DNA from 3 places in the Blautia faecis genome. Region 2 is predicted to be linked to each of the others. Evidence: riboswitches for the same ligand, from Rfam matches in the RefSeq annotation. Region 2 holds a riboswitch; each other region holds the start of a gene.

Region 1 (11,293 bases), on a different contig from region 2:
CCATCAGCAAAGAATTTGGAATTCCACACCTTTTTATCGAATCCCCTGGCTTATCAGAAAATTCTATGATCGGATACGACGAAGCAACCGTTCGCCTGATGGAATTGTTATGTGATAAACCTTGCACCAATAAAAAAGCCTCCAAAATTCCATCTATTAACCTTTTTGGTTTTGATGCACATGAGAAATTCCCGGAAGGCGGTTTAAAGGAAATCACCAAATTACTGAAGCTTTGCGGAATCTCTGTTCATGTAGCAGCTGGTATGAATTGTCCCATAACTGATTTTCGTACAATTGCTCAGGCAGACGCCAATATTATACTCTGCCCGGAGCGTTGTAAAAAAACAGCCGAATATCTCCGCAGCCATTTTCCCATACCAGTTTACGAGACCGGAGGAATGCCAATCGGTTTTGACCTCACCGAAGAATTTGTCCGGGGGATTTCCTCTTTGCTCGGAACAAATTGTGAACCTGCATTAGATTATATTGAAGAAAGCCGTTCGCGCGCTTTCTATTTCATTGCACATAATATGGGAAATAAAGGCTTCCCAAAGGATCTTCGCTATGCCGCGGAAGGCGAACCATCCGTTCTAAGAGGATATGTGGATTATCTTTCCGGTTATTTAGGCATTAAGCCCAAAGTCATCCATCCACTTTATTTACAATGCCACACGGAAAATCTGATTCAGGAAAAGCTTCATGAGCTTCATTGTGAAGACGCACTGGAACAGGATATTGCCTCTGTAAATAATGTTATCCTTCTTGCTGGTGCAAACACAATCGTAGAATTGAACACTTACAGCGACAACATTTTTGGCATTGAAACTGCCAATCCAGGTTCCGGATATATCCATGTCATTCCCAAAACTTACGTTGGATGTACAGGTGCTCTATATCTTCTGGAACAAATCTTAAATGGTACAAAACTGCTTCGAGCATGGAATTAACTTTATTCCACCTCAAAAAAGCTGCCTGGCATCTACCAGACAGCTTTTGCTGCTCAGAGCAGTATTTTATTTCATAAATTGAAAACAGGCAACCTTATGTCCTGGCTCAATCTCCTGCAAAAGAGGCAGTTCTTCTTTACATTTCTCCCTGCACCAGTTGCAGCGCCCGGCAAAAGCACAGCCCTTTTGCACTTCAAGAGGACTTGGAGGCTCTCCCTTTGCAGCTGCAATTTTCTCATTCTGATCGCAATATACATCAAAAACAGAACCAAGCAGCATTTTCGTATATGGATGTACTGCTTTTGCAGCAAGCGTCTCACTCTCCAGAATTTCCACAATTCTTCCCAGATACATAACTGCGATTCTCTGACTTACACTCCTTACCAGTGCCAGGTCATGCCCAATAAACAGACAGCTGATCTGCTTTTCTTCCACCAGCTTTACCAGCAGCTTCGCAATCTGGTTCTGTATGGAAACATCCAGTGCACCTGTCGCTTCATCACAGATCAGTAGTTTAGGCTGAATAGAAATGGCCCTGGCAATAGCCACACGCTGCAGCTGACCACCCGAAAGCTCATGTGGATAACGATTCACAAAATCTTCCGGAAGACCTATTTCCAGAAGCAGTTTGCGCGCTTCCTTAAGACCATTTTCTTTACTGATCCCATCAAAGTTTCTCCTGGATTCCATAAGATAAGTGCCAACTTTCATTCTTGGACTGAATGAACTTAAAGGATCCTGGAAAACCATCTGAATGTTTCGGCGGAAACGTCTTTTTTCACTGCCCTTCAGGTTCATGTAAGCTTCCCCTTCCAGCAGTACTTCTCCACCCGAAACAGGTATGATACCGGCAATCATTCTCGCCACTGTACTTTTCCCGCATCCACTTTCACCCACAATCCCCAGGCATTCACCTTTTTTGAGGGAAAAACTAACATCACTTACTGCATATAATTTTTCTTTTTTCACTGGAAATGTCTTATTCAGATTTTTAACTTCCAGGAGAATCGTATCATTTTGCAAATCGTTTTCCCTCCAGCCTTGGCACTGCCGCCAGAAGTTTTTTGGTGTATTCATGCTTCGGATGAAAGATCACATCATCTCTTTTTCCAAATTCCACCAGCTCACCCTTGCACATCACACCGATCTTATCTGAAATGTAAGAAGCAACTCCCATGTTATGTGTCACAAGAATAATTGCAGTTTCATACTGCTCCCGAAGCTTCTTCATTTCTCGTACCACTTCTGCCTGAATTGTCACATCCAATGCAGAAGTAGGCTCATCTGCAAGAAGAAGTCTTGGTCTTGCAGTCATTGACATTGCAATTCCAACACGCTGTTTCATCCCGCCGGAAAGCTCAAAAGGATAAGATACCATTACACGTTCCGGATCTGTCAGATGCATTTTTGCCAGCATTTCTTTTTCTAGTGACCGACAGTCAGCCTTTGCCATTTTCCTGTGCGCCAGAATAGATTCCCGATATTGAGACTCTACAATCCGTATGGGATCCAATGATGCTCCAACATCCTGAAAGATCATTGCAATTTCCGTTCCCCGGAGCTTTTGTAAAGACGTCTCATCTAATTCCAAAATATTTTTTCCCTGAAATAAGATTTTCCCCTCTGTCACTGTCCCGCCAGGAGGTAAAATTCCGAGAATAGCACGAATTAAAGTTGTTTTTCCACTTCCACTTTCACCTACGATACTGACGATTTCCTGCTCTCCTACAGAAAGAGAAACATGCTCTACTGCCGCTTCCTGCTCCTGATAGCGAATCGTACAGTTCTCAATATTCAGAATATCCATAATTATTCAGCTAATGTCCACTTGTTTGTTACAAGATAATAGTCAATTGGGAATACTGTTACATTCTCAAGTTTACTGTTTACAAGAGTCACGTTATCATTTGCATACATCCAGATTGCCGGGGCATCATCTGCCAGGATCTGCTGGGCTTCTACAAATGCGCTTACACGGTCCTCCTGAGTAAATGCAGCATCCAGTTTATCCAGAACAGACTGGAATTCATCACTGTGATATCCGCTGTAATTGTCACTTCCTCCATCAGACCAGCGGTTCATAAGATATTTCTGACCATCACCAGCATTTACAGTCTGCCAGTTTGGAGATACCAGCATATCGAAATCACCAGAAGCACGTTTGTCACTTACATTCTCCAGCATTTCAATCTGTACATCAACTCCGATCTGCTTCCACATATCCTGTAAAGTCTCACTTACTGCTGTTGAAGAACCATTGGCAATAGAAATTGTAAGGGACAGATTCTCTCCATCCTTATCCACAATTCCATCTCCGTCAGAATCGCTGTAGCCTGCTGCCTCAAGGCATTCTTTTGCCTTATCCAGATCATAAACCTGTCCGTTTACATCTTCAGAATCGTATCCTACAGATGGCGGGAATGCTGTGCTGATTGGAGAAGAATAACCATTTCCTGCTACCTGTGCTACAACATCACGATCTACTGCATAGGACAGTGCAAGACGAAGGTTCTTATCAGAAAGGGGATTTCCCTCGCGGCAGTTTAATTCGAAATCATTCTCTCTTGTTCCGGTTACTTTTACAATGTTGATATCGTCATTATTTTCCACACGATTAAGAGCTGTTGCATCCGGTCCCTGTGCAAGGTCAATATCTCCGGAAAGCATTGCATCTACCTTTGTATCACTTCCGATATTCTTTACAGTAATGCTCTTGATTTCCGGTGCTCCATCCCAGTAGTTCTCATTTGCCACAAGCTCAATCTTCTCTTCAGATACATACTCAGACACTGCATAAGGTCCTGTACAGATTGGCATAGTATCATAATTGCTTGTATCAGCTGTGGTGTCTACAATAACTGTCATCGGCTCTGTAAGCTGTGAAACAAAAGCACTGTATGCACCATCTGTAGTAAATACTACATTCTCTCCATCTACTTCGATGTTTGCAATTTTAAGATCTCCTCCACGAGAGTTATTATCAATAGATCTCTGGATAGAATCCTTTACGATCTCTGGTGTCAGCTCGGTACCATTGCTGAATTTTACTCCCTGGCGGATATGAAAACGATAAGTTGTATCATCAACCTGCTCCCACTCATCAGCTAACTGTCCTACAATTTCCATATTTTCATTTACAGTCACAAGAGTTTCTCCTACACCACAGCGTGTAAGATTCCATCCGCACCAGTCTGTTGCAGGATCCATGCCTTCGATGTAGGTGAAAAGTGCCAGATTAATGTGACTGTCATTTTCGGCTGCAAATGTAGTAACACCGCTTCCTATTACGCTGCATGCCATAATTCCTGCAAACAATAAAGATACTAACCGTTTTCTCATTTTTTATTTCTCCTCCTGTTGTTAAACTATAATCTATGTTCAACTCTTTATTTTAAAGAGTAAACATTCTTAATTTTTTCTTTTCGGATTCATCAGATCCTGAATACTGTCTCCAAGTAAATTAAATATGATTACATTTATTAAAATAACAATACCAGGTGCCATAAGCATCCAGGGTGCCGAATACATATAGTCTTTTCCCTCAGACAGCATATATCCCCACTCCGGTGTAGGTGGCTGGGAACCAAGCCCCAGCAGGGAAAGACCTGCAATGGTCAAAAGTTTACTTCCAATATCCTGCGTAATATTTACTAACAGCGAAGGCATGACATTTGGAATAATATAACCTGTCATAATCCGGAAATTATTAGCGCCTCCCAGTCTTGCCTGCTCTATATATGTATTATTTTTTATGGAAAGCACTAATGACCGGCTAATTCTAGCATAATAAGTCCATCCTGTTATGGTCATTGCCAAAATCAGATTTGGAAGTCCTGTACCAAGAAAGCTTACAAGTGCAATTGTAAAAATGGAACCAGGAAAGGCCATCAGCATGTCAGATAAACGCATTAAAACAGCATCAAAAGCGCCTCCCCAGAAGCCTGCTATTGTCCCGATAAGAATTCCTACAACGGAAATGATCGCTGTCACAACAAATGCGATCAAAAGTGATGTTTTTCCTCCGTAAAGAATTCTCGAAAATATATCCCTTCCCATCTGATCAGTTCCCATGAGATACTGTTTGCATGGCGCTTTCAGAAGGTCTGTATAGTGTGTTTCCAACGGATCATAAGGTGCAAATTTTCCCGCGAACAATGCAAATAATAAGAAAAGCACTGCAAATGCCATTATAATCACAAAACGAATCCATAATTTTTTCTTACTCTTCATGTTGCAGGGCTCCTCTTCTAATTCTTGGATCAAGCCACTGGTAAGATATATCTACCAAAAGATTCACCAGTACATAAATACATCCCATCCACATAACATATCCCTGGATCAGCTGGTAATCTCTGCCGGAAATCGCAGCCACTGCTGCGCTGCCGATTCCATTCCAGCTAAAGACCGTTTCAACGATCATTGTTCCACCAAGTAATCCTCCAAATGACATGCCGAGCATTGTCACTACAGTAAGCAGGGAATTTGGCAGCACATGAAAGAAAATTGTACGAAACCTTCCAATTCCCCTTGCTTGACAGCCATTTATATATTCCTCATTCATCTGCTCGACCATTACCGCCCTGATCCGTCTTATGTAGTACGCACTCATGCTTAACGAAAGTGTTACAGACGGCATGATCAGACTTTTAAAAGAATCTGATCCCCCCACAGGCAGCCAGTGCATCTTAACTGCAAAAAAATAGATCATCATCATACCAACCCAGAAGCTAGGCAGTGAAATTCCAATAAAAGACATAAACCGAATAATATAATCAGCCTTTTTATCCTTATATACTGCTGATAAAATTCCTAACGGAAAAGAAATTAATATCATCAGAATAAACGATGCAACTGCCAGTTTAACCGTATTGGGGAGTTTTCTTCCTAATACTTGGGAAACGGGCTGTGCATATTTTACCGACATTCCGAAATCGCCATGTAACGCACCCTTCAGCCAGTTCACATACTGCTCTCCAAAAGATTTGTCTAATCCGTATTTTTCTTCAATCTTTGCGATTACCTCCCGGTCATGACCTGCACCCATAGATTCTGCCAGCTGTTCAGCTGGATTTGACGGCAAAATATATGTAAGTCCAAAGGTCATCAGAGACAGCCCAAACAAAATAATCACAAGTGAAATCAGTCGTTTTATAATCTCTCTTTTCACTTTTTCAGCCTTTCTGTGCTACAATACAAAAACTCATCGGTAAAGGGCTGCCAGCTATTTCCACCTGTATTTTATGAAATCCTGTTTCTACAAGTTTATTAAAATCCCAGGCAGGTCGATCTACCTGACTCATTGGCAATTTCTTTGCAATTTCATCCATAATGGAAAAATCTACATTTTCTTTATTATGTCGCGCATGGCACCCTTGTTCTTCTTTTTCATGTCCCCGCTGAAACTCATCATAGGCTTTCTGATACTTATCACTAAAAAAACGGCGATAATAATTTCCATCTTCCAGAATTAGAATTCCATCTTTTTTTAGAACCCTGTACGCTTCCTCATAAGCTTTATCTGCATGCTCCAGGTTCCAGAATACGTTTCTTGATACCACTGCGTCGAAGGAATTATCAGCAAATTCTAAGCTTTGCACATCCATCTGATGAAGTTCTGCTTTAAGTCCTTCTGTCTCCAGATTTCTTCTGACTTCTTCCAGCATTTTTGTGCTATAATCTACCGCAGTCACCTGAAATCCCATCGAAGCAAGCAAAGTGGTAAAAAAGCCAGCGCCACACCCATCATCTAATACATGGCATCCCGTTTTAAGAGAATTTTTGAAAATATTTTCCCATCTCTCTCCAGGTTCTGTTTTTCTTTCTTCCATACTGGCATCTGAAAATCCTCCAGCTCTCATATCCCAATATGACTGAATATTCTTTAACAATTCTGCCATTTGTGTTTATCCTTTCCAATAGCATAAACTTCTGCCAAATCAGGGAATTCATGTAATAAAAGCGTGAAAAAGCCGCTGCTAACGCAGCGGCTTAATGACATAATAATCCTGTTATATAAAACCAACCCCTATACCGTGCCCCGCAGCAAAAGTTCTTCATTCTGGCCGGTATTCTGGCTCCAGTGTCATCATAATGCTTTCCCTTCCCGATAAAAATTCAGTGGTTTCGAAAGCTTACTCAACTGTTACAGCTACGGCATAGCACAGGATTTTCACCTGTTTCCCGTTTGACCTGCTAGAATTTATTTTAATTTCCACCAGGCACCAAAATGGTCGTTTTATTCAATTCTCAACACAACATCAAAAAAGTATAATACAGCATTTCCTGTTTGTCAATCAGAATTTATCAGGCCTCTATATCCTCAATATCCTCTCCATCCGGTACCGGCCAGATATTGATACAGTTCGGGGTCTCGATCTTACGTGGTTTGCCCTTCATCATAATGATGTTCTTCTCGTAGTCAACCTTGAAGGTTGTAATGCTGTTGCTGGAGTGGTTGGCAACGGCAATGTGCTGATTATCCGGGAAAATAACAAGGTCTTTCGGATAATCACCACTTACAGGAAGAACAAATTTACGATCCAGAAGACCAGTCTCACCATCTACCTCAAACATACCTACTGTATTCTCACCTGCTGTAGTGCAGAATAAATGCTTGCCATCCGGTGCAAGAGCAAGACCTGATGCGGCATTATGAGATACGCTTCCGTCTTCCTTCTTCGCAAGGGTGGAAACACTTTGAAGCAGCTCAAACTCCGGAGTATCACCCTCTCCATTGTAGCTGTACACTTTAATCTCATTGCTCAGCTCAAACAGAACATATGCATAACGTCCATCTGCACTGAAACGGATAATACGCGGTCCGCTCTCTCTCGGGCATCTTACAATATCCACCAGCTCCAGCTTATCTGTCCGCTTATTAATACGATAGACCTTGATCTGGTCAATTCCATTATCTACTGCGCAGAGATATTTATTATCCGGAGTAGGACGTACACAGTTTACGTGAGGACGGAAGTTACGCTCTGCAACACTTCCAAGACCAGTGTGGAAAACACCGTCCATAACACTTCCAAGACGTCCATCCTTATGAGTGTGTACAACGGTTACCTTTCCATCGTGATAACCTGCTACGTAAAGATATTTGCCATCTACGTCTGTAGCAAGGAAACAACCTCTCATGCCATCAATATCCACGCTGTTGATACGTGCCAAATCGCCATTATGATCACGCTTGAATACCGCAACGCCCTCATCCTCGATAGAATAAAGGTATTTTCCATTCTTGGATACCGCGGTATAAGACGCATTACTTACTTCCACTTCACTTCTCTCTGTGAGAGTACCTTCTTCCAGGTTCACGTCATAAACCTGAATTCCCTTGCTGGTTCCGTGAGTATAGGTTCCTACATAAGCCACATATTTCTTACCCATTTGTCTAGCCTCCTACAGTCTCTTTCTGGAAACCATCCGTTCACGCTGTTCTTCCGATCTTTTTTACAGCGTAGCGGGTCACTGTGCAGCTCTGAATATTACTGCATTCTCTATATCAGTAAATCCTCTGCCACGGTTCATTTATTACAGCCGCATTTTATTACAGCAACTCGTATTCTGGTTTCTTTTATGTAATTGTGTCTAAATTATACCACACACATTTTCAAAGAACAAGCTTTACTGCATCCAGAGTTTCCATAATAATTTCATCTGTATGAGCCGCTGACAGGAACATGGCTTCAAACTGGGACGGAGCCATATGAATTCCCATATTCAGCATTTTTTTGAAATATTCTGCAAATGCCACTGTGTCAGAAGATTTTGCGGAAACATAATCTACAACAGGCTGTCCCGTAAAGAACAGGCTTCCAAGAGAGCCCACATAATTCATCTGGTAATTCAGACCTTTTTCTTTCACGATTTTTCCCATTCCACCGTAGAGAAGCTCTCCCTTTTTCTCCAGTTCCGTGTAAATTTCCTGATGGTCATACAAATATTTCAGCTGGGTAAGCCCGGCAGCCATAGCTACCGGATTTCCGCTTAAAGTACCTGCCTGATATACTTTTCCTGCCGGAGCAACCAATTCCATCACATCTCTTCTTCCGCCATATGCACCTACCGGCATTCCGGCACCAATGATTTTTCCATAAGTAACCAGATCCGGTGTTACACCAAAATACTGTGCTGCGCCGCCAAATGCAAGTCGGAATCCGGTAATCACCTCATCAAAAATAAGAAGGGCATGGTATTGGTCGCAAAGAGCGCGAAGTCCCTGCAGAAATCCTTCCCTTGGCGGAACTACACCCATGTTGGCTCCAACTGCTTCCACGATCACTGCTGCCACCTGACCCTCTGCCTGCTGAAAAAGAGTCTCCACACTGCCAAGATCGTTGTAAACTGCCAGCATAGTATCCTCTGTACAGCCTTTTGGAACACCGGCACTGTCCGGCACACCACTTGTCATCACACCGGAACCTGCGCTTACCAGCATGGCATCACTGTGTCCATGATAGCAGCCTGCAAATTTGATGATCTTATTTTTCCCCGTATAACCTCTTGCAACACGGATTGCACTCATAACAGCCTCTGTACCAGAATTGACCATTCGGATCATATCCACATGCGGGATTCTGTCACAGATAAATTCAGCCATTTCCACTTCGATCTCTGTAGCGCATCCAAAGCTCAGACCTTTTTCACAGGCCTTCAGAACACTTTCCCGTATTGCAGGAAAATTGTGTCCCAGGATCATTGGTCCCCAGGAATCTATGTAATCAATATAGCGGTTGCCATCTACATCATAAATATAGCAGCCATCTGCACGTTCAATAAATCTCGGTGCTTCTCCTATAGCGCCATATGCACGCACCGGACTGTTTACACCGCCGGGGATTCTTTTTACCGCTCTCTCAAAAAGCTTCTCAGACTTTGTCATTATCCGATTCTCCCTTCCTCCATCATTTTTGCAATTTCTTCTGCAAAATAAGTGATATAAATCTGGGCACCTGCACGATAAGCTCCCACCGCCATTTCTCCAATGATCCGCTCTTCGTCGATCCAGCCCATCTTTGCCGCCGCCTTCACCATGGCATACTCACCACTTACACTATAGGCAGCTACCGGAACATTCACAGCCTTGGAGATCTCAGATACCATATCAAGATAAGACATGGCAGGCTTCACCATAATAATATCAGCGCCTTCTTCAATATCCATAAGAGCTTCTTTCATTCCCTCTCTTCTATTGTGGAAATCCATCTGATAGCTCTTGCGGTCTCCAAAAGCAGGAGCACTTCCGGCTGCATCACGGAACGGGCCATAGAACGCAGAAGCGTATTTCACCGCATAAGACATGATTGGAATATTGGTATAACCGCCCAGATCCAGTTCTTTACGGATGGCAGCTACACGTCCGTCCATCATATCGGAAGGCGCGATCATATCAGAGCCAGCCTGCGCATGAGACAGAGCTGTTTTTGCCAGAAGCTCCAATGTCTTGTCGTTGTCAACATCATGGCCGCAAAGAACGCCGCAGTGACCGTGAGAGGTATATTCACACATGCACACATCTGTCACATAATACATCTCTGGAAATCTGCTCTTTGCTTCCCGAAGTGCCTTCTGTACAATACCATCCTGAGCGTAAGCGCCGCTTCCGACTTCATCCTTATGAGCCGGGATTCCAAAAAGCATAATGCTGTTTACCCCTGCTTTTTCCAACTGCTCCAGCTTATAGGGAAGACGGTCCAGGCTGTAACGGTACTGCCCTTCCATGGAAGGAATCTCTTCCTGGATTCCATTTCCTTCCATTACAAACAGCGGATAGATAAGAGAAGATTTGTCCATTCTGGTCTCTCTCACCATTTTTCGCAAATTTGCACTGCCCCTTAATCTTCTAGGTCTCTTAATCAGTTCCATTTTTCTTCACTCCTCTTCAGTGTCTCAACCAGTTCGATCAGACTGTCGATGGTTGCTTTTTCTGACATATATGTCTGCATTCCATAAGAATCCGCCGCTGCACGAGTCTGTTTTCCAATACATGCAGCACGAACCCTGGAATAATCAAGTCCTTTGGTACTCTCCACAAAGCCTTTCACTGTGGAAGCACTGGTAAATACAGCCAGGTCAATGGTGCCCTCTTCAAATTCTCTTTTCTCATTAATAAGAGGACAGCTTACATATCCGGTCTCGTAAGTCGGAATATCATCCACCTGTGCACCTGTTTTTTTCAGTTCTTCTGCCAGCTCCTTGTTTCCAAGGGAGGCTCTTGGAATCAGAATCTTTTCTGTTCCATTTAAAAGAGCGCCAAGTTCTTTTCCAAGGGTATTTCCATCATAAACAGAAGGCATGAAATCCGGATAGATTCCTCTTTCCAGAAATTTCTTCTTTGTGCC
Region 2 (11,293 bases):
AACTATCATGTGAACCTCCAAATTTTATATCAGTTCAGCCATGCATCTGTCATTTTCAGAACCAGCATGGCTGAACACTTTATTTTAGTAATGAGGAAATGATTTCCAAAACATTACTTTATAATTGTAACTGTATTGCCTGTGGCAATTTTTGCTGCATTTGCTTCATCTGTATCAATGTGCATCTCCAGTGTAAAGCTGTCGTCTACACGGATCTTCACCTGATTGAAAATGGTTCCTCTCTCATTGTCTGCTTTAACAGATACGATATCTCCATCCTTCACACCGGCTGCCTGAGCATCCTTCGGGGACATGTGAATGTGACGCATTGCTACGATACATCCCTCTTTCAGATAAATCGCACCTTTCGGTCCGACAATTGCAATAGGAGCACTTCCCTTAACATCTCCAGACTCACGCACCGGTACTTTCATACCAAGCTTGATTGCGTCTGTAGCTGATACTTCAACCTGTGAAGCCTTGCGGACCGGTCCGAGAATACGTACATTCTCAATTGCACGGAGCTTCAGTCCAACGATAGTTACTGTCTCATTGGAGGCAAACTGTCCGCCCATCAGCTCTTTCTTCTTGGTGAGCTGATATCCTGGTCCAAATAAAGCTTCAACATGTTCCTGCGTCAGGTGGATATGTCTTGCGGAAACTCCGATGGGCACCATGAAGCCATTGCCTTTTTCTTCTTTTTTATTGAGAGCATCCAGTACCATTCTGGTAATCAGCTCAACATTATTGGTTTCCAAAAGTACACCTGCTTTCTTCCTGAAATTCGGTAATGTCTGCCATAGCAGACATTATAAAAGTAAGGAGCATCCATGAATTCGCTCATGCAAGCACAGCTCATTCATGGCTGCTATCTGGGACTTTTATATTATTTCAGAACTGGAAGGATTTTCTCAACATCTGTATGAGGTCTCGGAATTACGTGTGTAGCTACAAGCTCTCCAAGTCTGGATGCTGCTGCGCTTCCGCTCTCTACTGCAGATTTAACTGCTCCAACATCTCCACGAACCATAACAGTTACAAGACCGGATCCGATCTTCTCTGTTCCAACTAATGCAACGTTAGCTGCTTTGCACATCTGGTCAGCTGCCTCGATAGCTGCTGTAAGTCCTCTGGTTTCTACCATTCCTAATGCTTCCTGTGTCATGATTTTTTCCTCCTTATGAATTGCTGGTTTCTCAGCTTCTGTATGTTTGGTTTCTGTAATCTCTTTGTCAGCTGCAGTGGTCTTCGGCTCTTCGGCCTTTACTTCTGCTGCTTTTGCTCTGGTTGTTCTGGCCGTTCTTCTCGGAGCGGCTGCCTTTTTAGGGGCTGTTTTTTTCGCTGTCTCTTTCTTTTCTTCGTCAGCCATTATTCATCCCCCTTTTTCTTTCTCCATCGACTTGCGCTAAGCTCCACCATTTTGACGATTTCCTCATGGGGATTGGCAATTACTGCATAGCTTGCCGGTTTCTTGATGGCATTTGTTGCTGCCGCTTCCACAGCTTCTGTAACAGCTGCCACATCGCCTTGTACAATAATGGTCACCAGTCGTCCGCCCAGCTTACGCTCCCATGACGCCAGCTCAACGTCTGCCGTTTTACACATAATGTCCAGGGCATCCATGGCCGCTACAACACCTGTGATTTCAATAAAACCATATGATTTACTCATGAGCGAACTCCTTATAGTTCATTAGATGCTTGGAAGGATTTTCTCCACATCTGTATGAGGTCTTGGGATTACGTGTGTAGCTACAAGCTCTCCAAGTCTGGATGCTGCTGCGCTTCCACTCTCAACTGCTGCCTTAACAGCTCCGACATCACCGCGAACCATAACAGTTACAAGACCGGATCCGATTTTCTCTGTACCAACCAGTGTAACCTCTGCTGCTTTTGTCATTGCATCTGCTGCCTCAATTGCAGCTGTAAGTCCTCTGGTTTCTACCATTCCTAAAGCTTCCTGTGCCATGATGAATTCCTCCTGATATATCTCGACTTTTCAAGTACGCTCCAGCGTACTTGCTGTGAGGTACCTGCCATGCTCCGCATGACTTTGTTCGTTTTTATTATAGACTTAAATTCACTGGTTAGCAATCATTAATCCTTATCCAGTGCGCTGATTTTCAGCATTTTTTGTGTACCGGGTTCCGGATTTGGTATTACGTAGTGCTGTACCACACCGGTCATACTCTCTGCTACTCTGATTCCAGCTTCCACAGCCTCTGTTACATCAGAAACGCTTCCGCGGAACTTGATGCAGACAAGGAGCGGTACCGGCAGACTGTCCGCATTTGCAGGTTTATTTTTATCAAAAACCTCCAGATGGACATTTGCTGCCTTGCAGCCGGCGTCGGCCGCCACAAACGCTGTTGCCAGTCCGAACACCTCCAAGATTCCTACAGCTTCTGCCATCTTGATTCTCCTTTATCCGGCAATTATTTATTTACAACTGCGATCTTAAGACCGGTCATTGCAAGGTTCTTCTTTAATGCTTCATTGATCTCCTCAAGCGGATACTTGTCTGTGATCAGCTCAGACATTGGAAGTCCGATTGCATTTGCTCTCTTAAGGAAATCAAATGTTGTAACGTAATCTCTTAAGGTGTATACCCAGGAGCCTACGATTGTGATCTCTTTGGAGCAGATGTCAAAGTGCGGGTTAATTGTAGCATCTCCACCATTGATGAAGAAACCAAGCTCGCAAAGGCCACCGCCGTTACGGATGAATTTGTAGATGTTTGCATGAGCAACAGGTGATCCTGTACACTGGAATGCAAAGTCTGCAAGATGTCCGCCAAACTGATCTTTAACAGCTTCAGAAAGTGCTTCGATTCCTTTGTGCTCCATGAAGTTTACACTCATGGTAGCGCCCATTCTCTTAGCGAAATCAAGACGCTGCTGATTTCCATCTACAGCACAGATGTTCTCGATACCCATGGTACGAAGAACTGCAATACAGATCAGACCGATTGGTCCGCATCCCTGTACAACAACTCTGCTGTTGAAACGAAGGATACCAGTTGTTTTTGCTCTCTCAACTGCATGTACAAGAACTGCACATGGCTCGATCAGGATACGGGAGTCCAGATCAAGATCACTTACGTTGAAGAATGTGCTTCCAAACTCTCCACCTCTGATAAAGATGTAATCAGAAAACCATCCGTTAAGATGAATGTCATCATCTGGAAGAAGTCCGTATACGTCAGCTCCTCCAACGTTTTTCTTGTTTAAGTCGAACATTGTGATTTCAGGATCATCCTTGAAGATCATACAGGTAACGACTTTGTCACCGATCTTAACCGGTTTTCCAGCTGTATCAGTCTTAACATTTTTACCCATGGCAACGATCTCACCAGTTCCCTCATGTCCAAGTGCAACCGGGATCAGGTTGAATGGGTCTCTCTTGAATTCGTGAGCATCAGTACCGCAAACGCCGCAGCCTTCTACTTTAACAAGGATGTCGTCATCGCCAATTGCCGGAATCGGGTACTCTTTAATATCAAAATGCTCTTTTTCAGTAAGTACTGCAACGTGTGCAGTTTTCGGAATTGCGCCTGCCGGTGCTGCAGCTGGTGCTGCCGGTGCTGCTGATGCAGAAGCTGCCGGTGCTGTTCCAGCCATTCCAGCAAGAACCTGTTTTACGATTTCTTCGATATTTACGTTATTCATATCCATTTTTATGTTTCCTCCTGTCAGCGAATGCAAAGGCTGTCTGCCATTACGCAGCGTCTTCTCTTGGTGAATGTACTTGCACTTGTAAGTCCTTCACCAGTACGGCTTGCGATTGTGAATGTACAGTAACCTTCTCCGCCGAATCCAAGTGCTGCATAGGAAGGTGCATTCTTAACAAGGATTGCGGTGTCGATTGCTTTCGCATATTTGGTGATATTGTCAATGTTCTTGGAATGAATGTGTGCAGAGTGGCGGTTGCCATGCTCAAGCCATACAGCCTGCTCTACTGCATCATCAAAATCTTTTGCCCTTACAACGCCAAGGATCGGCATCATAAGCTCTGTAGCGATAAGTGGATGTTCCTTCGGTCCTTCAAATACGATGCAGCGGATATTTGCAGGAGCATTTACTCCGATCATGGAAAGTAATGTTCTTGCGTCACGTCCAACGCATTTACGGTTCAGCTTGCCGCCTGCAAGAACAACTGCTGTAAGTTTATCCTGTTCTTCTTTGGAAGCAAGGTAACAGTCATTCTCACTTACCAGATAATGCATAAGCTCATCTGTAATAGAAGCAACTGCTACGATTTCCTTCTCTGCGATACACGGAAGGTTGTTATCGAATGTACATCCGTTTACGATATCCTGAGCAGCTTTTCTTACATCTGCTGTCTCATCTACAACTGCCGGAGGATTTCCTGCGCCAGCGCCGATTCCACGTTTTCCAGAGGAAAGGACTGCTGTTACAACGCCAGGACCGCCTGTTGCTGCGATAAGCGGGATATCTTTATGTTTCATCATAATATTGCTTGTCTCTAATGTAGGTTTCTCTACTGTTACTGCGATATTGTCCGGGCCACCTGCTTCCAGGGATGCCTCATTTAAAAGATTAATCGCATAAATAGAGGTTTTGATTGCTGCCGGATGTGGATTAAATACAACTGTATTTCCACCTGCCAGCATACCCATTGTGTTGCACAGAATGGTCTCACTTGGGTTCGTACACGGAGTGATTGCTCCGATTACGCCAAACGGTCCCATCTCGATCAGAGTAAGTCCTCTGTCGCCTGACCATGCTGTAGTGCTGAGATCTTCTGTACCAGGGGTCTTATCTGCTACCAGATGATGTTTCAGGATCTTATCTCCTACATTTCCCATTCCGGTCTCATCAACACCCATACGTGCAAGGATTTCTGCATTTTCTTTTGTTTTTCTTCGAATGCAGGTAATAATTTTTTCTCTCTGGTCCAAGGACATTTTCCGAACGATCTTCTGGGAAGCTTTCGCAGCCTCAATGGCCTCGTTCATATCTGTGAAAATTCCATGTTTACCGGCCGGAGCGTCTGCAATCTGCATTTTCGCCATAACTTCCTGTACAATATCCTGTACCATGCTCTCGCTGATTGGCATGAGATTGTTCCTCCTTAACAATTGCCCGCAGCTGCCTGATTCTCTCACAGCTGCGGCCTTTATATTTTCTGATTATTTCAGTCCTAACTGAGCCATAACCTGTTTGGTGATCTTAGCTACTAACTCTGCATCTGCATTAGCTGTATCTGCTGCCGGAGCATCGCAGTTGCCGCCAACGAAATCATACTGATATCCTGGGAACTGTTTATAGTCTTCGTTGTGACATGCACCACCGCAGTTATGGCAGTTCATGCCATCTTTGTTCTGGCAAAGGCTTGCCGGATGTTTTCCAGGCATACCGAATTTACGACGGATCTCATAAAGTTTCTTAATGTTCTCTTTATCAAATTCCTTCGGGCCTCCAAGAAGTTTGCTCTGATACAGAAGCTGTGCATAGAATTCTACGGACTCCATCTTCATGTATGCAGCGTTCAGGTCTGTGCTCCAGGTAAGAGCTCCGTGGTTCTCAAGAAGAACTGCATCGAAATATGGAAGATATTTCTCAAGGTTATCCGGAATCTCCATTGTAGAAGGTGTACCATACTCAGCGATCGGAACACATCCAAGAGCGATAACTGCCTCTGGCATGATTGGCTGTGTAAGCGGAATACCGGCAATAGCAAAAGATGTTGCATAAATTGGATGAGCATGTACAACAGATCCTACATCAGGTCTCTTCTCATATACTCTCATATGCATCTTGATCTCAGATGATGGTTTGAATCCCGGGTTAGCCTGAAGAACATTTCCTTTGGCATCTACTTTACAGATGAACTCTGGGGTCATGAAACCTTTGGATACACCAGTAGGTGTGCAAAGGAACTCGTTGTCATTCAGTTTTACAGAAATGTTTCCATCATTTGCTGCAACCATGTTGCGGTTATAGATTCTTCTTCCGATGTCGCAAATCTGTTTTTTGATTTCGTATTCGTTTACCATGCTTTTTTCCTCCTTAAGCACATTCAGGTGCGGTGGATTATGTAAGTTATAGTACCGCACCGGGTAACTTATCATGGCTAGGCATAGCTAGCCTGTTACTTTTTAGGTTATGTTGTAAGTTTACACCATTCCACATTATAAGTCAAGGTTTTTCCGTTGTTTTATGTTGTTTTATGTGGATTTTTTTCTGGATTGCTATGTTGTTTTTCGTGGTTTTACTGTTTTTCCCCATTTGGCAGGTATTTTCTAATTCACAGGATCAGAGGCATCTTTTTCCCATGGCATTACATCGCCATCTTCCCTAAGATATTCCAAAATCTCCGGAATGCCCTCCTGCTGCCTGGAGTCTACATAAAAGATTTTTTTACAGCCGGCAAGCTCCAGCCAGGACGTGGCAAGTTTTACATTTGCATCCGGATTGTGGATTTTGGTAACAATTCCAATTACTTCACGGTTGGCCATACAGGTAATGCAAGGTGGAAAAAGGCAATACGGTTCCGTGGCAGATACCAGCAGCCCTACCACATCTGATTCATATGTATACAACGCCAGGGCGTGTCCCAGACCTTTCGTCTGGGCATACTCTCCTGGCGTATCTACGATCACATCAAAATTATTTACATATTGTGTTTTATGATAATGTATTTTTTCACCACGCAGGGCCTGGGTCAAAGTAGTTTTTCCAGCCTCGCTGCGACCGATCAGAACAAGTTTCCTCATATTCTGTCAAGTCCTTGTAATGGGGCATAAAGTAAAGCCCAGTTTATTTCCCACATAGTCCAGAATTGCGCTAGTAGAAGCTTCTACTTCCGACACAGTACCTGTGATGATCAGGCTTCCGCTGAAACGATCAACAAACCCCAGTTCAACGCCAGATGATTTCATCGCAATATCTGCCATAATGATAGCAGTTTCTGCCGGACTTACAGTCATGATCCCAATGGCCGCTCTTGAGTAATCCAGAGATGGATCAAGACCCAGCTTGGTGTAAAGAATCTTATCCGGATTGGCAATGATATGTGCCAGGGAAATCTGCTTGCCTGGCACAAGCTCCTGTACAATTCTCTGTTTCATTTCCGGAGACATATTATCTGTGTATCCCATTTTCTCCTCCTGAATAAAGAGTTTTTATTTTCTGATTTGATTATACCTTTCTGATTTCCAAGTGTCAACAAAAAGCAACACTTCTCTGCATGCGATGTGTGGTTTTTCTTGTACTGTAATGTTGTTTTTATTTGTTTTCTCTGTTTTTTCTTATTTATGATTGACATGTTTTTTGCCCTCTGGCATACTAAAGTTAACTGTAAATGGCTTTTTAAAACACTTTTATAGTGAAATTACCAGCTGCATATATTCACGTAATCTTGATTAGGAGATGATTTTATGTATCTTTCTGATATACACACACATTCTATTGCCAGCGGACACGGCACGACCTGCACCATCAGTGACATGGCAAAGGCAGCTTCCCAAAAAGGGCTGAAGCTTCTTGGAATCACAGACCACGGACCAGCCACTCTGGCTGCCGGAACTTCTTCTTATTTCCGAAGCCTGATCTATTCGCCCAGGAAGCGTTTCGATGTGGAATTATTATATGGAATTGAACTGAACATTCTGGATACCGATGGAAAAACAGATCTGCCACAGGAGCTTCTTGATAAGCTGGACTACGCAATCGCCAGCATGCATTATCAGAATTTCCGGCCAAAGACCAGGGAAGAAAATACTGCTGCTTTTCTGAACGTAATGAAGAATCCGGTTATAAAGATCCTAGGACACATTGATAATCCCCAGTATGACATAGATTACGACGCAGTTGTAAAATCTGCCAGTGAAAACGGTGTTATCCTTGAAATCAACGAAGCTTCCCTGGCGCCTTACGGATATCGGGGCGATACCCATGCCAACTGCGCGCAGATCCTGTCCTGCTGCCGGAAGTATCTGGTTCCAATCGTGCTTTCCAGTGACAGTCATGGAACAGAGCATATTGGAGACTTCACTTATGCCGCTGATTTCGTTCATAATGCTATGTTTCCAGAGGGTCTGATTCTCAACAACCAGATTCCGAAATTAAAGATGCTGTTAAGCATACGATAAAAAGGATCCAGCTTGCAGAATTCCAATGGAATTTTGCATTACGCAAAAACTCTCCGAGAAATGTAAATACGTAAGCTTAACTTCGTATATATTCCGGAGAGTTTTTTATACTTATTTCTTTGATTACTCATTTTCATTTTTATGATCTGCTTCTCTTACTTTCTGCATCATCGCAGCAAGTTCCTGATATTTTCCTGTCACATAACCGTAGTTTTTCTTCTTATGAGGGAGCTGACAATTCGTACAATCTTTAAATCCCTTCTCATTATATTTGAAATTTCCGCCGCATTTGTCTCCAAGGGCATAAAGCGGGCAATAGCAGAACAGACAGTTAAAGTCCTCTGGATCAGCTCCTTTATGGCATGGAAAATACTCACATTTCTTATGACTGAAATAAGCGTATTCTTTGTCTTCCCAATATTTTTTCTCCATATTTCTCTCCTTATCTCATACAGCTCAAAACAAAATATTCTTTATATTCTATTTCGTAATGCCCCAAAATCAAATGCAAAAAAAGAATCCCGCTTACAGGAATAGAATACGGCCAGAGCGTGTTTAAAAAAGGCTTTCTGTAAGATGTGCGTCACACCCTGCAGGAGATTACGGGAATAATTCTACAAACAGGCTCAGGAAAAGTGTAAAAAAAATACCGCATATGCGGCTTCTGAATCATCATTATTTAAGAGGGAGCGATGCTACTCCGGGGTAGAATATGATCCGTTCATATATACGCGGAGGGAACGGTTTCATCCGAAGTAGTATCGCCTGCCATTTAATCTGTATAATTCTTCTGAACAGGCGATCATTCCATAAAAAATGTCCACTCACAAAAGCGGACAACATCTCAGGGCTGCGGATTCCCCAAAACTGGTTGTTACACTTTCATCGGAAGTTTAACCTCGCCATACCAAGCAGGTTTCCTGGCTCCAGGATCATCACATCCTCTCTCCTTCTCATGCGCAAGCACAATGGACTATGAGATTCGCTCCTCTGTTACAGTGACCGGATCGCTCAGGTTTCTCACCTGATTCCCTCTTTCTGCCAGCTTATAGCTGTCAGCACTTAATATGTTCACTATGGAATTATACTGACATCATATTACCACCGGTCACTGTCTTTGTCAACCATTTGAAAGGATTTTTTGTTATTTTTTTATCAACCTGATGGTGCTGTCACGGCGTGAACAGCAGCGTCAGCTTCTCCAGAATCTTCTCCATCAGGATTTTCGCTGTTTTTTCATGAGATCTGTGCCCAGGGTGCTGCCTTGATCCAAATTCTCCTTCCTGTGTATCCGGAAGCTTCACAAATTCCACGCGCTCATCCCCTGTTTTTCTTTTATAATTCCCCACCGCTTTCTCAAGCGTAGGCAAAATCTCAGCTCCAAGCATTCCATAACACCACAGAATATAGCTTTCCGGATTACATACGCGCAGTTTTCTCAAAAAGTCTTCCACAGCCTTTCCAACTCTGTCCATATTCTTCGTGCCGCTGCTGTCGTTTGTCCCCAGATTCACTACGATCACATCAGGCTGAAACTTCTGGAAATCCCATTTTTCCATAGCACCCAGTTGTTTGTTTCTTTCTCCATTTAAAAGACCGCACACCTGCTCATAATATAGCGGGATTGCCTGCTGCTCATTGCCTTCCCAGGAACAGAAAACGCCCCAGCCGCTCTGACTGATGCAATTGTACACCGCGCCCAGTTCTTTTGCTGCCATATATGCATAATTATCCACGGCATTGAAGCAAAAGGAATTCCATGTCATTTCTTCTCCTGCACCGCTGCCGCCCTCACCAGAGGTAATGCTGTCCCCTATTACCTCCAATCTGAGCTTTGGTGTTTCAAGAGGTAAAAACTCACCGTCAGTTTCAACCTCCAGAAGCTGAAGCAATGTTTTTTCATCTGTGGGAAACGCAGGGGTATCACGAAGAAGCTTTACATTTCTTACCTTATCCCTTTCCATATTACGGAAAAGACAGATTTCCTGTTCTCCCTTATTTACCATAAGCCGTTGGGACAATACGCCGTCTACGATCACATCCACCCATGGCTCAAAAACATCATAATCGGAGCGGATTTTCACCCATATTTCTGTTGCTTTTACATTCAGTTCAATTCCGGAAGCGGTCCAAAATAGTGTTACCGGTTCCAGACTGCCATTCGTTCTTCCTAATATTCTTAAATATGGAATTTCCTTCATCTGATAATGGCTAAGCATTTTTCTCCACCTCTCATCTGGCTATACGAAATATTTATGTTACGATTTTCAGACAATACTTTTATTCTTACTATACTTCTTTTTTCTTTGCTTTTCCACATTATTTTCAGTAAAAAGCCCCTTCCGGATTTTCATCTCCGGAAAGGGCTCACAAATTCATTTATTCAGATTACACAAGACGTCTTACAGAAGTAATCGTTCTGTATGCAGCATTATCGCTGACCTTGATGCCATCTCTGGCATTGGATGCATGGACAATCTGTCCATTTCCCATATAAATTGCAACATGTCCGCCATAGCAGATCAGGTCGCCTGGCTGAGCATCCGCATAGGATACTTCATATCCGGCATTCTGCTGCTCATAAGATGTTCTTGGAAGACTTACGCCAAAGTTTGCATATACACTCTGCACAAAGCCAGAGCAGTCAGCACCACTGGTAAGGCTTGTTCCACCCCATACATATGGGTTTCCAACAAACTGTGTTGCATAGGATACAACAGAAGAGCCGGAACCTGAAGAACTGCTGGCTGATGAACTGTCAGAAGAACTATCTGAGGAACTGTCGGAGCTGCTTGCCTCGGAATTGTAATCAACTGTATTGTCAGTATCAATTACATTACCATACTCATCGTATTCATAATCAGAAGATCCATCAGAAGAACCACTTACAACATTTCCATCTTCATCATACTGAACATCTTCTGAGGAATTATCTCCGTTCTGAGCTGCTTCCTGTGCTGCTGCAGCTGCTGCGGCCTCTGCCTCTGCCTGACGTCTTGCCTCTTCTTCTGCTGCAATACGTTCTGCCTCAAGCTGCTCAATTTCTGCCTGCTGCTGTTCCAGAAGGTTCGCATACTCAGTAGCCTGCTGCTGTGCGTATGCGATCTCATTCTCGCAATCAGCACTGTTCGCACGGGTTACATCCAACTGATACTGAAGGTTAGACTGCTGAGCCTCA
Region 3 (9,087 bases), on a different contig from region 2:
GCGATATGTAGAAAAGCCTCTCTATACTGGCGAATCTGTTCTAATTCCCCGTAAAGGAACTCTCAACAATGTCATGTATGTCAATGAAGCGTTCTGGTCGGTAGACACCATGTTCTATACCGAGATGCTGCGTCCTAATATTGCAAAATTTGTATACCATTTTGTAAAAAGCAAAGATCTGGCTTCACTGAATGCTGGCTCTGCTGTACCGAGCATGACAACCAATATTCTTAACGCAATGCAACTATATATTCCTGACGAAAAAACATTAGAAAAGTTTGAGAATATAGTTTCGCCAATGTATAGTGCAATGCAGGAAAACACAAAAGAATCCAAGATTCTTGCCAATACTCGTGATGCACTTCTGCCAAAACTTATGCCCGGCGAGCTTGATGTCTCTGACATCGATCTTTAAGCCGCTAAATTCTTGTTTACCACGAAAAATGTAACGAAAAAAGGAGTGATTAACCTATGGCTGGCTTTTATACCGAAGCAGACTATGAAAATTCTGTTATAGAGCTATTTCAGAATATGGGGTATCGGCATGTCTATGCTCCTGATTTGGAGCGGGACTTCAAAAGCCCCCTGTATGAAGATAAATTAGACGAAACACTGCATCGTTTGAATCCGGATATGCCGGAGGATGCAATTCACGATGCTTTGTATAAGCTGAGAAATTTTGAAAATGCGGAAATTGTGCAGAAAAACGCTCTTTTTATGGATTACATTCAGCACGGTGTAGAAGTGCGTTATTTTGTCAAGGGTGAGGAACGCTCCGGCTTGGTATATCTTGTTGATTACAAGAATCCGGACAACAACTCCTTTATTGTGGCGAACCAGTGGACATTTATTGAGAACAGCACCAAACGCCCTGACGTACTGCTATTTTTGAATGGTATGCCGGTAGTCCTGGTGGAACTGAAATCTCCCTCTCGTGAGGAAACGGATGCATCCGAAGCATACACACAGATTCGCAACTATATGCATGAGATTCCTTCCATGTTTATTTATAACTGTATCTGTGTTATGAGTGACCTTATGACATCGAAAGCTGGTACAATCACTTCTGGCGAAGATCGCTTCATGGAATGGAAAACGAAGGACGGCGGCTATGAAAATACACAGTATGCTCAGTTCGATACATTTTTTGAGGGTATTTTTGAAAAAGAACGTTTACTGGATATTATCAAGAACTTTATCTGTTTCTCCAATGAAGGAACCAAACAGTTCAAGATATTAGCAGGTTATCACCAGTATTTTGCTGTCAATAAGGCAGTACTTTCCACGAAACACGCAACGGAGACAGACGGCAAGGGTGGTGTATTCTGGCATACACAAGGCAGCGGCAAATCGCTGTCGATGGTGTTTTATGCCCATTGTCTGCAAGATGCTTTGGATAGCCCGACCATCGTAGTTATCACAGATCGCAACGACCTGGATGACCAGCTTTACAGGCAATTTGCCAAGTGCAAGGATTTTCTGCGTCAAGACCCAGTTCATGCCGAAAGCCGGGTGCATTTGAAAGAATTACTGGACGGTAGAAAAGCAAACGGCATTATTTTTACCACGATGCAGAAATTTGAGGAATCCTTTGATTGCCTTTCTGAGCGCAGAAATATTGTGGTTATGGCGGATGAAGCTCATCGTGGGCAGTACGGTTTGAAAGAAAAGGTCGATGTCAAGACAGGTGAAATCAAAATCGGTTCTGCTCGTATTATCCGCAATGCTCTGCCGAATGCAACTTTTATCGGATTTACCGGAACACCGATTTCTATGAAAGACCGCAATACTCGTGAAGTGTTTGGTGACTACATAGATATTTACGACATGACACAGGCAGTTGAAGATGGTGCTACTCGTCCGGTATATTACGAAAGCCGTGTTATCAAGCTGAAACTGGATGAGCAGACTTTGAAGCTCATTGACCAAGAATATGACATTATGGCAAAAAATGCTGATCCAGAGGTTATCGAAAGGAGCAAAAAAGAACTGGGGAAGATGGAAGCCATTCTTGGCAATGAGAAAACTATCAACTCCCTTGTGGACGATATTTTGAATCATTATGAAAATTATCGTGCGAATCTGCTCACAGGTAAGGCAATGATCGTAGCATACTCACGCCCTATTGCCATGAAGATATATGAGCGTATCTTGCAACTTCGTCCCGGATGGACGGATAAGGTTGCTGTTGTTATGACAGGTAGTAACAAAGATCCAGAAGAATGGAATAAAATCATCGGCAATAAACACCATAAGGATGAGCTGGCAAAGGAGTTTAAGGATAATGATAGTCCGCTGAAGATTGCCATTGTCGTGGATATGTGGCTTACAGGATTTGATGTGCCATCTCTTGCAACCATGTATGTGTACAAGCCGATGCAGGGGTATAATCTGATGCAGGCTATTGCCAGAGTAAACCGTGTATTTGGAGATAAGGAAGGCGGTCTGATTGTCGATTATGTTGGCATTGCTTCTGCATTGAAGCAGGCAATGAATGACTACACTACTCGCGATAGGAAGAATTACGGTGATACCGATGTTGCCAAGGTTGCATATCCGAAGTTCCTTGAGAAACTGTCTATCTGTCGGGATTTGTTCCACGGTTATGATTATTCCAAGTTTATGACAGGTACGGATTTGGAGCGTTCCAAGGCAATCAGCGGTGCGGTCAACTTTATTGTCGCTGTGAATAAAGAACAGGAACGAGAGGATTTCCTGAAAGAGGCATTGCTGCTCAGGCAAGCATTGTCGCTGTGTTCTTCTCTGGCAGAAAAAGAGCTGCGTGTGGAAGCGGCATTCTTTGAATCTGTTCGTGTGCTTGTTACAAGATTGATGAATCAGGGAGAGGGGAAGAAAATTTCTCTGCCAGAAATGAATGCTCGCATTAACGAGCTTCTGAAAGCCAGTGTTCAGAGCGAAGGCGTCATTAACCTTTTCTCAGATATAAATCAGGAATTTTCGCTCTTTGATCCAAAGTTCCTTGAGGAAATCTCTAAAATGAAGGAGAAAAACCTTGCTGTAGAGCTGTTAAAAAGGCTGATTGCGGAACAGGTGCAGATTTACCGTCATACAAATGTGGTAAAATCGCAGAAATTCAGTGAAATTATACAGCGTGCTATGAATGCGTATCTGAATGGAATGTTGACCAATGAACAGGTTATTGAAGAATTGCTGAATCTGGCAAAACAGATTGCGACAGCTCATAAAGAGGGAGACAAGCTTGGACTGACTGCTGATGAACTGGCATTTTATGATGCGCTGACAAAGCCGGAGGCCATTAAGGATTTCTATGAAAACGAAGAACTGATTGCCATTACAAAGGAACTGGCAGATACACTGCGTAAGAACAGAACAATAGATTGGCAGAAACGGGATTCTGCCAGAGCGAAAATGCGTATGATGATTAAGCGGTTGCTCAAAAAGCATCGCTATCCGCCGGAAGGAATGGATGATGCAGTGCAGACCGTGATGACACAGTGTGAGCTATGGACAGATAATAATGATATGGAGAATTACGCTGAGAATAGCAAGGTGTATACCTATTCTCCGAAAACGGAATTGGGTATGGTTGCTGAAGACACGGCACCGTATGGGAAATAGATATATAAGTAAGGAAGGGGATGCCTATATTATATTCAAAATCAAAAACATTGTTAAAGAAATATCTTTACTTTATTTAAGGGGTAAGTTATAATAATTCTGCTTAAAAGAATAAATGTGCCAAGTGCTGAAAAAATATATAAAATTTGTGCTATTTTCAGAAGAGGGAATCAGGTGAGAATCCTGAACGATCCGGTCACTGTATTCAGTTATGCCACATTCATATCCATTGCATTTTTATGTGAGAAGGGAATGGGGATTTAAGCTGTAAGCCAGGAAACCTGCTTGGTTCATAGAAAGAAACTTCCGTGTAAAGTGCTGTCTTTCGTATCATGTTTTTTTGTGATGCCCGCTTTTTCATGGAAGCGGACTTTTTTCTTTTAAAAACAAAAAAACAAAAGAAAAAATAAGGAGAAAAAGCATGAAAAACATGAAAACAGCAGCAGGAATGTTATGTCTGGCAGGAATTCTCAGCCTGGGAATGGGAACAACTGTATTTGCGGAGGATGGAGACAGCCATTATCCCGTAACGATCACAACCTACAATTACGAGCATGAGCCAGTTGAAATGACTTTTGAGAAAGCTCCGGAGAAAGTATTTGCCTATGCAAACTCTAACGTAGAAGAGCTTTTGGCACTTGGTCTCGGTGATAAGATCGTAGCAGCCTGCGGCCTGGACGGTGATGTGCGTGAGGATTTAAAGGATGAATTTGACAAGATCCAGTACATGGATACCAAGCCATCCAAAGAGGAAGTAGTTGCAATGGAGCCTGATTTTATTGCAGCATGGTATTCCTCCTTCAGTGATGACTGGCTTTCTGATGTAAGCTTCTGGCAGGAGAGAAATGTAAATACATATATGTCCCTGAACAGTGCTGCAAAGGGACCGGCTTCTGAGTTCCCACGTACAATTGAAGACGAATATGAGGATATCCTGAACCTTGGCAAGATCTTTGATTGTGAAGACAAGGCAGAAGAAATCGTTGATCAGATGAAGGGTGAGATTGATAAAGTAAAAGAGCATGTAGAAGGAACAGACCCGTTATCTGTAGCAGTTCTTGAGGATGAGGGAGATTCCTTCCGTGTATATGGAACAGAGACACTTGGCGGAAATATTCCGGAGACACTTGGTGCGGAGCTGAAGCTTGGTGCAGAGAACTCTGAAAACGTTGGTGCAGAGGATCTGATTGCAGCTGATCCGGACGTATTATTCATGATCAACTATGATGGATTTATGACAGCTGATGAGGCTATCGCTGATATTACAGATAACCCTGCATATGCAAGCCTTTCAGCAGTTAAGAACAACAAAGTATTCTCTGTAAACCTGAATGAAGTATACTGCAGCGGTGTCAGAACCTATGATGGAATTATGACATTTGCAAAAGCATTATATCCGGATCTGTACGAATAAAATGAAAAGAAAACCGGATTTTAAAAATGGAATTTTTCATGGAAAGCCGATCTATGTGCTGGCGGTGATATTACTGACTGTGCTTCTGGTGATATCCATTCTGACTGCAGTTACCATTGGTTCTGTAGATCTTTCTGTGAAAGATGTGTATAGTGTAATTTTGTATAAAGTATTTGGAATCGGGGATCCGGAGGTTTATGGTGTAGGAGCCATGTCTGATATTGTGTGGTTTATCCGCCTTCCCCGTATTCTTCTTGCAACAGCCGTTGGCATGGGTCTGGCAGTTGCAGGTGTGGTAATGCAGGCCATTGTGAAAAATCCGATTGCAGATCCGTATATTCTGGGTATTTCCTCTGGTGCATCTCTTGGTGCAACAGTGGCAATCTTTCTTGGAGTTGGAGCCGTATTTGGCTCCAACTCTATTGGAATCTGCGCATTTATCGGAGCCTTCCTTATTTCTGTACTGGTACAGATCACTGCAAATATAGGAGGCCGGGCAAATTCGGTCCGACTTCTGCTTGCAGGTACAGCACTTGGAAGTGTGTGCAGTGCATTTTCAAACTTTGTTGTCTATATTGCGGGCGACAGAGATGGAATCCAGACAGTTACTTTCTGGCTGATGGGAAGTCTGGCAGGTGCGAAATGGGAAAATCTGGCTGTGATTATTCCCTGCGTTTTTATAGCAACCCTGTTTTTCTGCACCCAGAGCCGTATTCTCAATATGATGCTGCTTGGAGATGAGGTATCCATCACATTAGGCACTGACCTGCACAGATATCGTCAGGTATATCTTGTGGTGACAGCATTGCTGATTGGTTTTGTGGTATATTCCGCAGGTATCATTGGATTTGTAGGACTCATTATTCCTCATGTGGTAAGAATGTTCTTTGGAACAGATCATAAGAAAATGCTTCCACTGTCAGCACTTAGCGGTTCCATTTTCCTGATTTGGGCAGATGTTGCTTCCAGGATCATTATTCCAAAGAGCGAAGTTCCCATCGGAATCCTGGTATCCATGATCGGAGCACCTTGCTTTATTTATCTGCTGGTACGCAGATCTTATGGATTCGGAGGTGAGAAATCATGAAACTGACAGCTTCTGATATCCATGTAGAGCTTGGCGGAAATGAGATCCTTAAGGGAATTGACGCAGCCATAAAGGAAAAGGAATTTGTAGGAATCATAGGACCAAACGGAAGTGGAAAAAGTACACTGCTGAAATGTATTTACCGTGTACTTAAGCCTGATACCGGCGTGATCATGCTGGATGGAAAACCGCTGAACGAATATAAGGTAAAGGATTCTGCAAAAGCACTGGCAGTGGTGTCCCAGCACAACTACTATAATTTTGAATTTTCCGTACAGGAAATTGTAATGATGGGAAGGGCTCCTCATAAGAAAACCATGGAACGGGATAATGCCGAGGATTATAAGATCGTGGAAGAGTGTCTGGAAAAAGTGGGAATGATTCCCTATCGGCACCGTGTTTTTTCCAGTCTGTCTGGCGGTGAGCAGCAGCGAATCATTCTGGCAAGAGCTCTGGCGCAGAAAACGGACTGTCTGATCCTGGATGAGCCTACCAACCATCTTGACATCAAATACCAGCTTCAGCTTCTGGATATTGTAAAAAGTCTCGGGATTACCGTGATCGGTGCTTTGCATGATCTGAATATTGCAGCAGCATATTGCGACCGGATCTATGCCATGAAGAACGGTCGTCTGGTGGCTTGCGGAACTCCGGAAGAAGTCATTACAGAAGATTTTATACATATGTTGTATGAAGTAGATGCAACTGTAAAAAAGGATGAATACGGCATGCTGAATGTTACATACCATCCTTTGCATGTGAAAAAATAAAGGAAAAGTGGAGGAAATCTGAATGAGCGATACAGCAAAAAAAGGGATCCTTGTAGTCAGCTTTGGCACCAGTCACGAGGACACCAGAGTAGTGACCATTGATGCAATTGAAAAAGAAATTGGAGCTGCTTTTACAGATTGTAAAGTTTATCGCGCATGGACAAGCAAGATGATCCTTGCCAGAATTGCAAAGAGAGATCATATTCACTATGACAATGTGACAGAAGCAATGGAGCGTATGAGAACAGATGGAATCACAGAGGTGATCGTCCAGCCTACGCATGTAATGAACGGTGTGGAAAATGACCTTATGAAAAAGGATGTTCTGGCGTGTGCGGATCATTTCCAATCTGTGAAATTCGGAGCTCCTCTGCTTACAACAGAAGAAGACAATGAGTATGTGGTGAAAGCGGTTGCAGATGAGTTCCCTGTAATTAAGGATAAGGAAACGGCACTTGTGCTTATGGGGCATGGAACCGAGCACTACGCAAATGCCGTTTATGCCGCACTGGATTACAGATTCAAGGATATGGGATATGAAAATGTGATCGTAGGAACTGTGGAAGGTTATCCTGAAATTGACCAGGTCCTGAAACAGCTTGGAAAATGCGGGGTAAAAAAAGTGGTAATCGCACCGTTTATGATCGTTGCCGGTGACCATGCGAAAAATGACATGGCAGGAGAGGAAGAAGACTCCTGGAAAAATATCATCAGCAAAGCTGGCTATGAAGTGCAGACAGTTCTGAAAGGACTGGGGGAATATGAAAGTATTCGAAAACTCTTTGTGGAACATGCGAGGGAAGCGGTATGATTAAAATTGGAACACTGACCTGCCTTCATTCCAATAATGTCTGTGCCAGAGTGGGATGCCTGAAGGCCTTTCAGAATCGCAGTGACTTTTTTGATGGATATTCTCCGGACACACTTCTGGGAGCAATGATGACCTGTAATGGATGCAAAAGTGCAAATCCCAAAGAACCGGATGTAGATGAGGGAATTCTGGAAAAAATAGACAGGCTGGTCAGCGAAGAAATTAAGGTGATGCATGTGGGAGCCTGTCGTCTGGACAGGGAGAAAAAAGAGTGCCCAAGAATTGCCAAAATCTGTGAGATGATAGAATCCAGGGGAATCCAGGTGGTAAGAGGAACTCACAGAGAATCCTGAAACAGGATAGAGAAATCGTATAGGGAAAACTTCCAGGCAGATTGTGGAAAATAGTCCGTCTGGAAGCTTTTTTATTGCTGTGTTTTGCCTGGCTTTATTGACAATATACGCAGGAATTAGTAAAATGAGCGGTGGCAGAAAATGATATTTAAGGAGAATTACATAAGATGAGTATTTCTATGATTGGAATAGACCATAGTATGGCTCCCGTAGATATACGAGCCTTGTTTGCATTTACCAGAAAAAATGCAGGGGAGGCTATGGAAAAATTAAAGGAACAGCGGGGAATAGACGGCTGTATTATTCTTTCTACATGCAATCGCCTGGAGATATGGGCAAGTGTGGATGATGAGGCAGAGCTTTCTTTATATAAAGAGCTTTGTAAACTGAAAAATATTAATGATGATCAGTACGAGATATATTTTACAAAGCGTGAAGGCCATGCTGCTGTGGAACATCTGTTTTACCTTGCATCCGGTCTGAAATCCCAGATACTTGGAGAAGATCAGATTCTTACTCAGGTAAAAGATGCACTGGGAATTGCCAGAGAGCATTTTACAACAGATGGAGCCCTTGAAGTGCTTTTCCGAATGGCTGTAACAGCAGGAAAAAAGATTAAAACGGAGGTACCATTTTCTCATGGAAATCCGTCTGTGATCCATCAGGCGATAGAAATGCTTGACAGACAGGGCTATTACGTACAGGATAAGGTCTGCATGGTGATCGGAAATGGGGAAATGGGAAAGGTTGCAGCCCAGGCTCTTATGGAAGCCGGTGCAGATGTGACTGTAACCGTGCGTCAGTATCGCAGCGGAATGGTGAATATTCCATTTGGATGTAAACGAATTAATTATGGCGAAAGAATGGACTATCTGCCTAAGTGTGATCTTGTAGTCAGTGCTACGGCAAGTCCGAATTTTACTTTGCGTGAGGAACTGTTTGAAAATCTGGAACTGGAAAAAAGTATTGTTCTCATTGATCTGGCAGTTCCAAGGGATATTGAACCGGAGGTTGGAAAATTCGAAGGGATAACCTTGTTTGATATGGATAGC

Evidence for each region. Region 2 has a riboswitch for cobalamin ahead of PGQ38_RS03545 (cysteine-rich small domain-containing protein). Riboswitches for the same ligand answer to the same signal wherever they lie in the genome.
Region 1: linked by a shared signal. The riboswitch ahead of PGQ38_RS09340 (class I SAM-dependent methyltransferase) and the one ahead of PGQ38_RS03545 (cysteine-rich small domain-containing protein) in region 2 are both predicted to bind cobalamin.
Region 3: linked by a shared signal. The riboswitch ahead of PGQ38_RS09280 (ABC transporter substrate-binding protein) and the one ahead of PGQ38_RS03545 (cysteine-rich small domain-containing protein) in region 2 are both predicted to bind cobalamin.

What each region holds. Positions count from the first base shown of each region.
Region 1 covers NZ_JAQDKY010000016.1:12,030-23,322, reverse strand. The annotation lists gene PGQ38_RS09370 (nitrogenase component 1) at 1-947, shown strand, start outside; gene PGQ38_RS09365 (ABC transporter ATP-binding protein) at 1,014-1,970, opposite strand; gene PGQ38_RS09360 (ABC transporter ATP-binding protein) at 1,960-2,754, opposite strand; gene PGQ38_RS09355 (ABC transporter substrate-binding protein) at 2,757-4,286, opposite strand; gene nikC (nickel transporter permease) at 4,356-5,177, opposite strand; gene nikB (nickel ABC transporter permease) at 5,167-6,114, opposite strand; gene PGQ38_RS09340 (class I SAM-dependent methyltransferase) at 6,119-6,844, opposite strand; cobalamin riboswitch at 6,991-7,188, opposite strand; gene PGQ38_RS09335 (lactonase family protein) at 7,251-8,339, opposite strand; gene hemL (glutamate-1-semialdehyde 2,1-aminomutase) at 8,563-9,834, opposite strand; gene hemB (porphobilinogen synthase) at 9,834-10,817, opposite strand; gene cobA (uroporphyrinogen-III C-methyltransferase) at 10,808-11,293, opposite strand, start outside.
Region 2 covers NZ_JAQDKY010000004.1:69,946-81,238, reverse strand. The annotation lists gene PGQ38_RS03605 (EutN/CcmL family microcompartment protein) at 1-9, opposite strand, end outside; gene pduL (phosphate propanoyltransferase) at 114-758, opposite strand; gene PGQ38_RS03595 (BMC domain-containing protein) at 887-1,165, opposite strand; gene PGQ38_RS03590 (BMC domain-containing protein) at 1,369-1,671, opposite strand; gene PGQ38_RS03585 (BMC domain-containing protein) at 1,693-1,968, opposite strand; gene PGQ38_RS03580 (BMC domain-containing protein) at 2,097-2,411, opposite strand; gene PGQ38_RS03575 (zinc-binding dehydrogenase) at 2,435-3,673, opposite strand; gene PGQ38_RS03570 (aldehyde dehydrogenase family protein) at 3,691-5,079, opposite strand; gene PGQ38_RS03565 (class II aldolase/adducin family protein) at 5,152-6,018, opposite strand; gene PGQ38_RS03560 (EutP/PduV family microcompartment system protein) at 6,265-6,738, opposite strand; gene PGQ38_RS03555 (BMC domain-containing protein) at 6,745-7,122, opposite strand; gene PGQ38_RS03550 (phosphatase) at 7,402-8,115, shown strand; gene PGQ38_RS03545 (cysteine-rich small domain-containing protein) at 8,239-8,547, opposite strand; cobalamin riboswitch at 9,009-9,196, opposite strand; gene PGQ38_RS03540 (GDSL-type esterase/lipase family protein) at 9,288-10,334, opposite strand; gene PGQ38_RS03535 (C40 family peptidase) at 10,504-11,293, opposite strand, start outside.
Region 3 covers NZ_JAQDKY010000016.1:178-9,264, forward strand. The annotation lists partial or broken gene PGQ38_RS09270 (restriction endonuclease subunit S) at 1-415, shown strand, start outside; gene PGQ38_RS09275 (type I restriction endonuclease subunit R) at 472-3,600, shown strand; cobalamin riboswitch at 3,706-3,903, shown strand; gene PGQ38_RS09280 (ABC transporter substrate-binding protein) at 4,022-5,014, shown strand; gene PGQ38_RS09285 (FecCD family ABC transporter permease) at 5,016-6,101, shown strand; gene PGQ38_RS09290 (ABC transporter ATP-binding protein) at 6,098-6,871, shown strand; gene PGQ38_RS09295 (sirohydrochlorin cobaltochelatase) at 6,894-7,682, shown strand; gene PGQ38_RS09300 (CGGC domain-containing protein) at 7,679-8,035, shown strand; gene hemA (glutamyl-tRNA reductase) at 8,203-9,087, shown strand, end outside.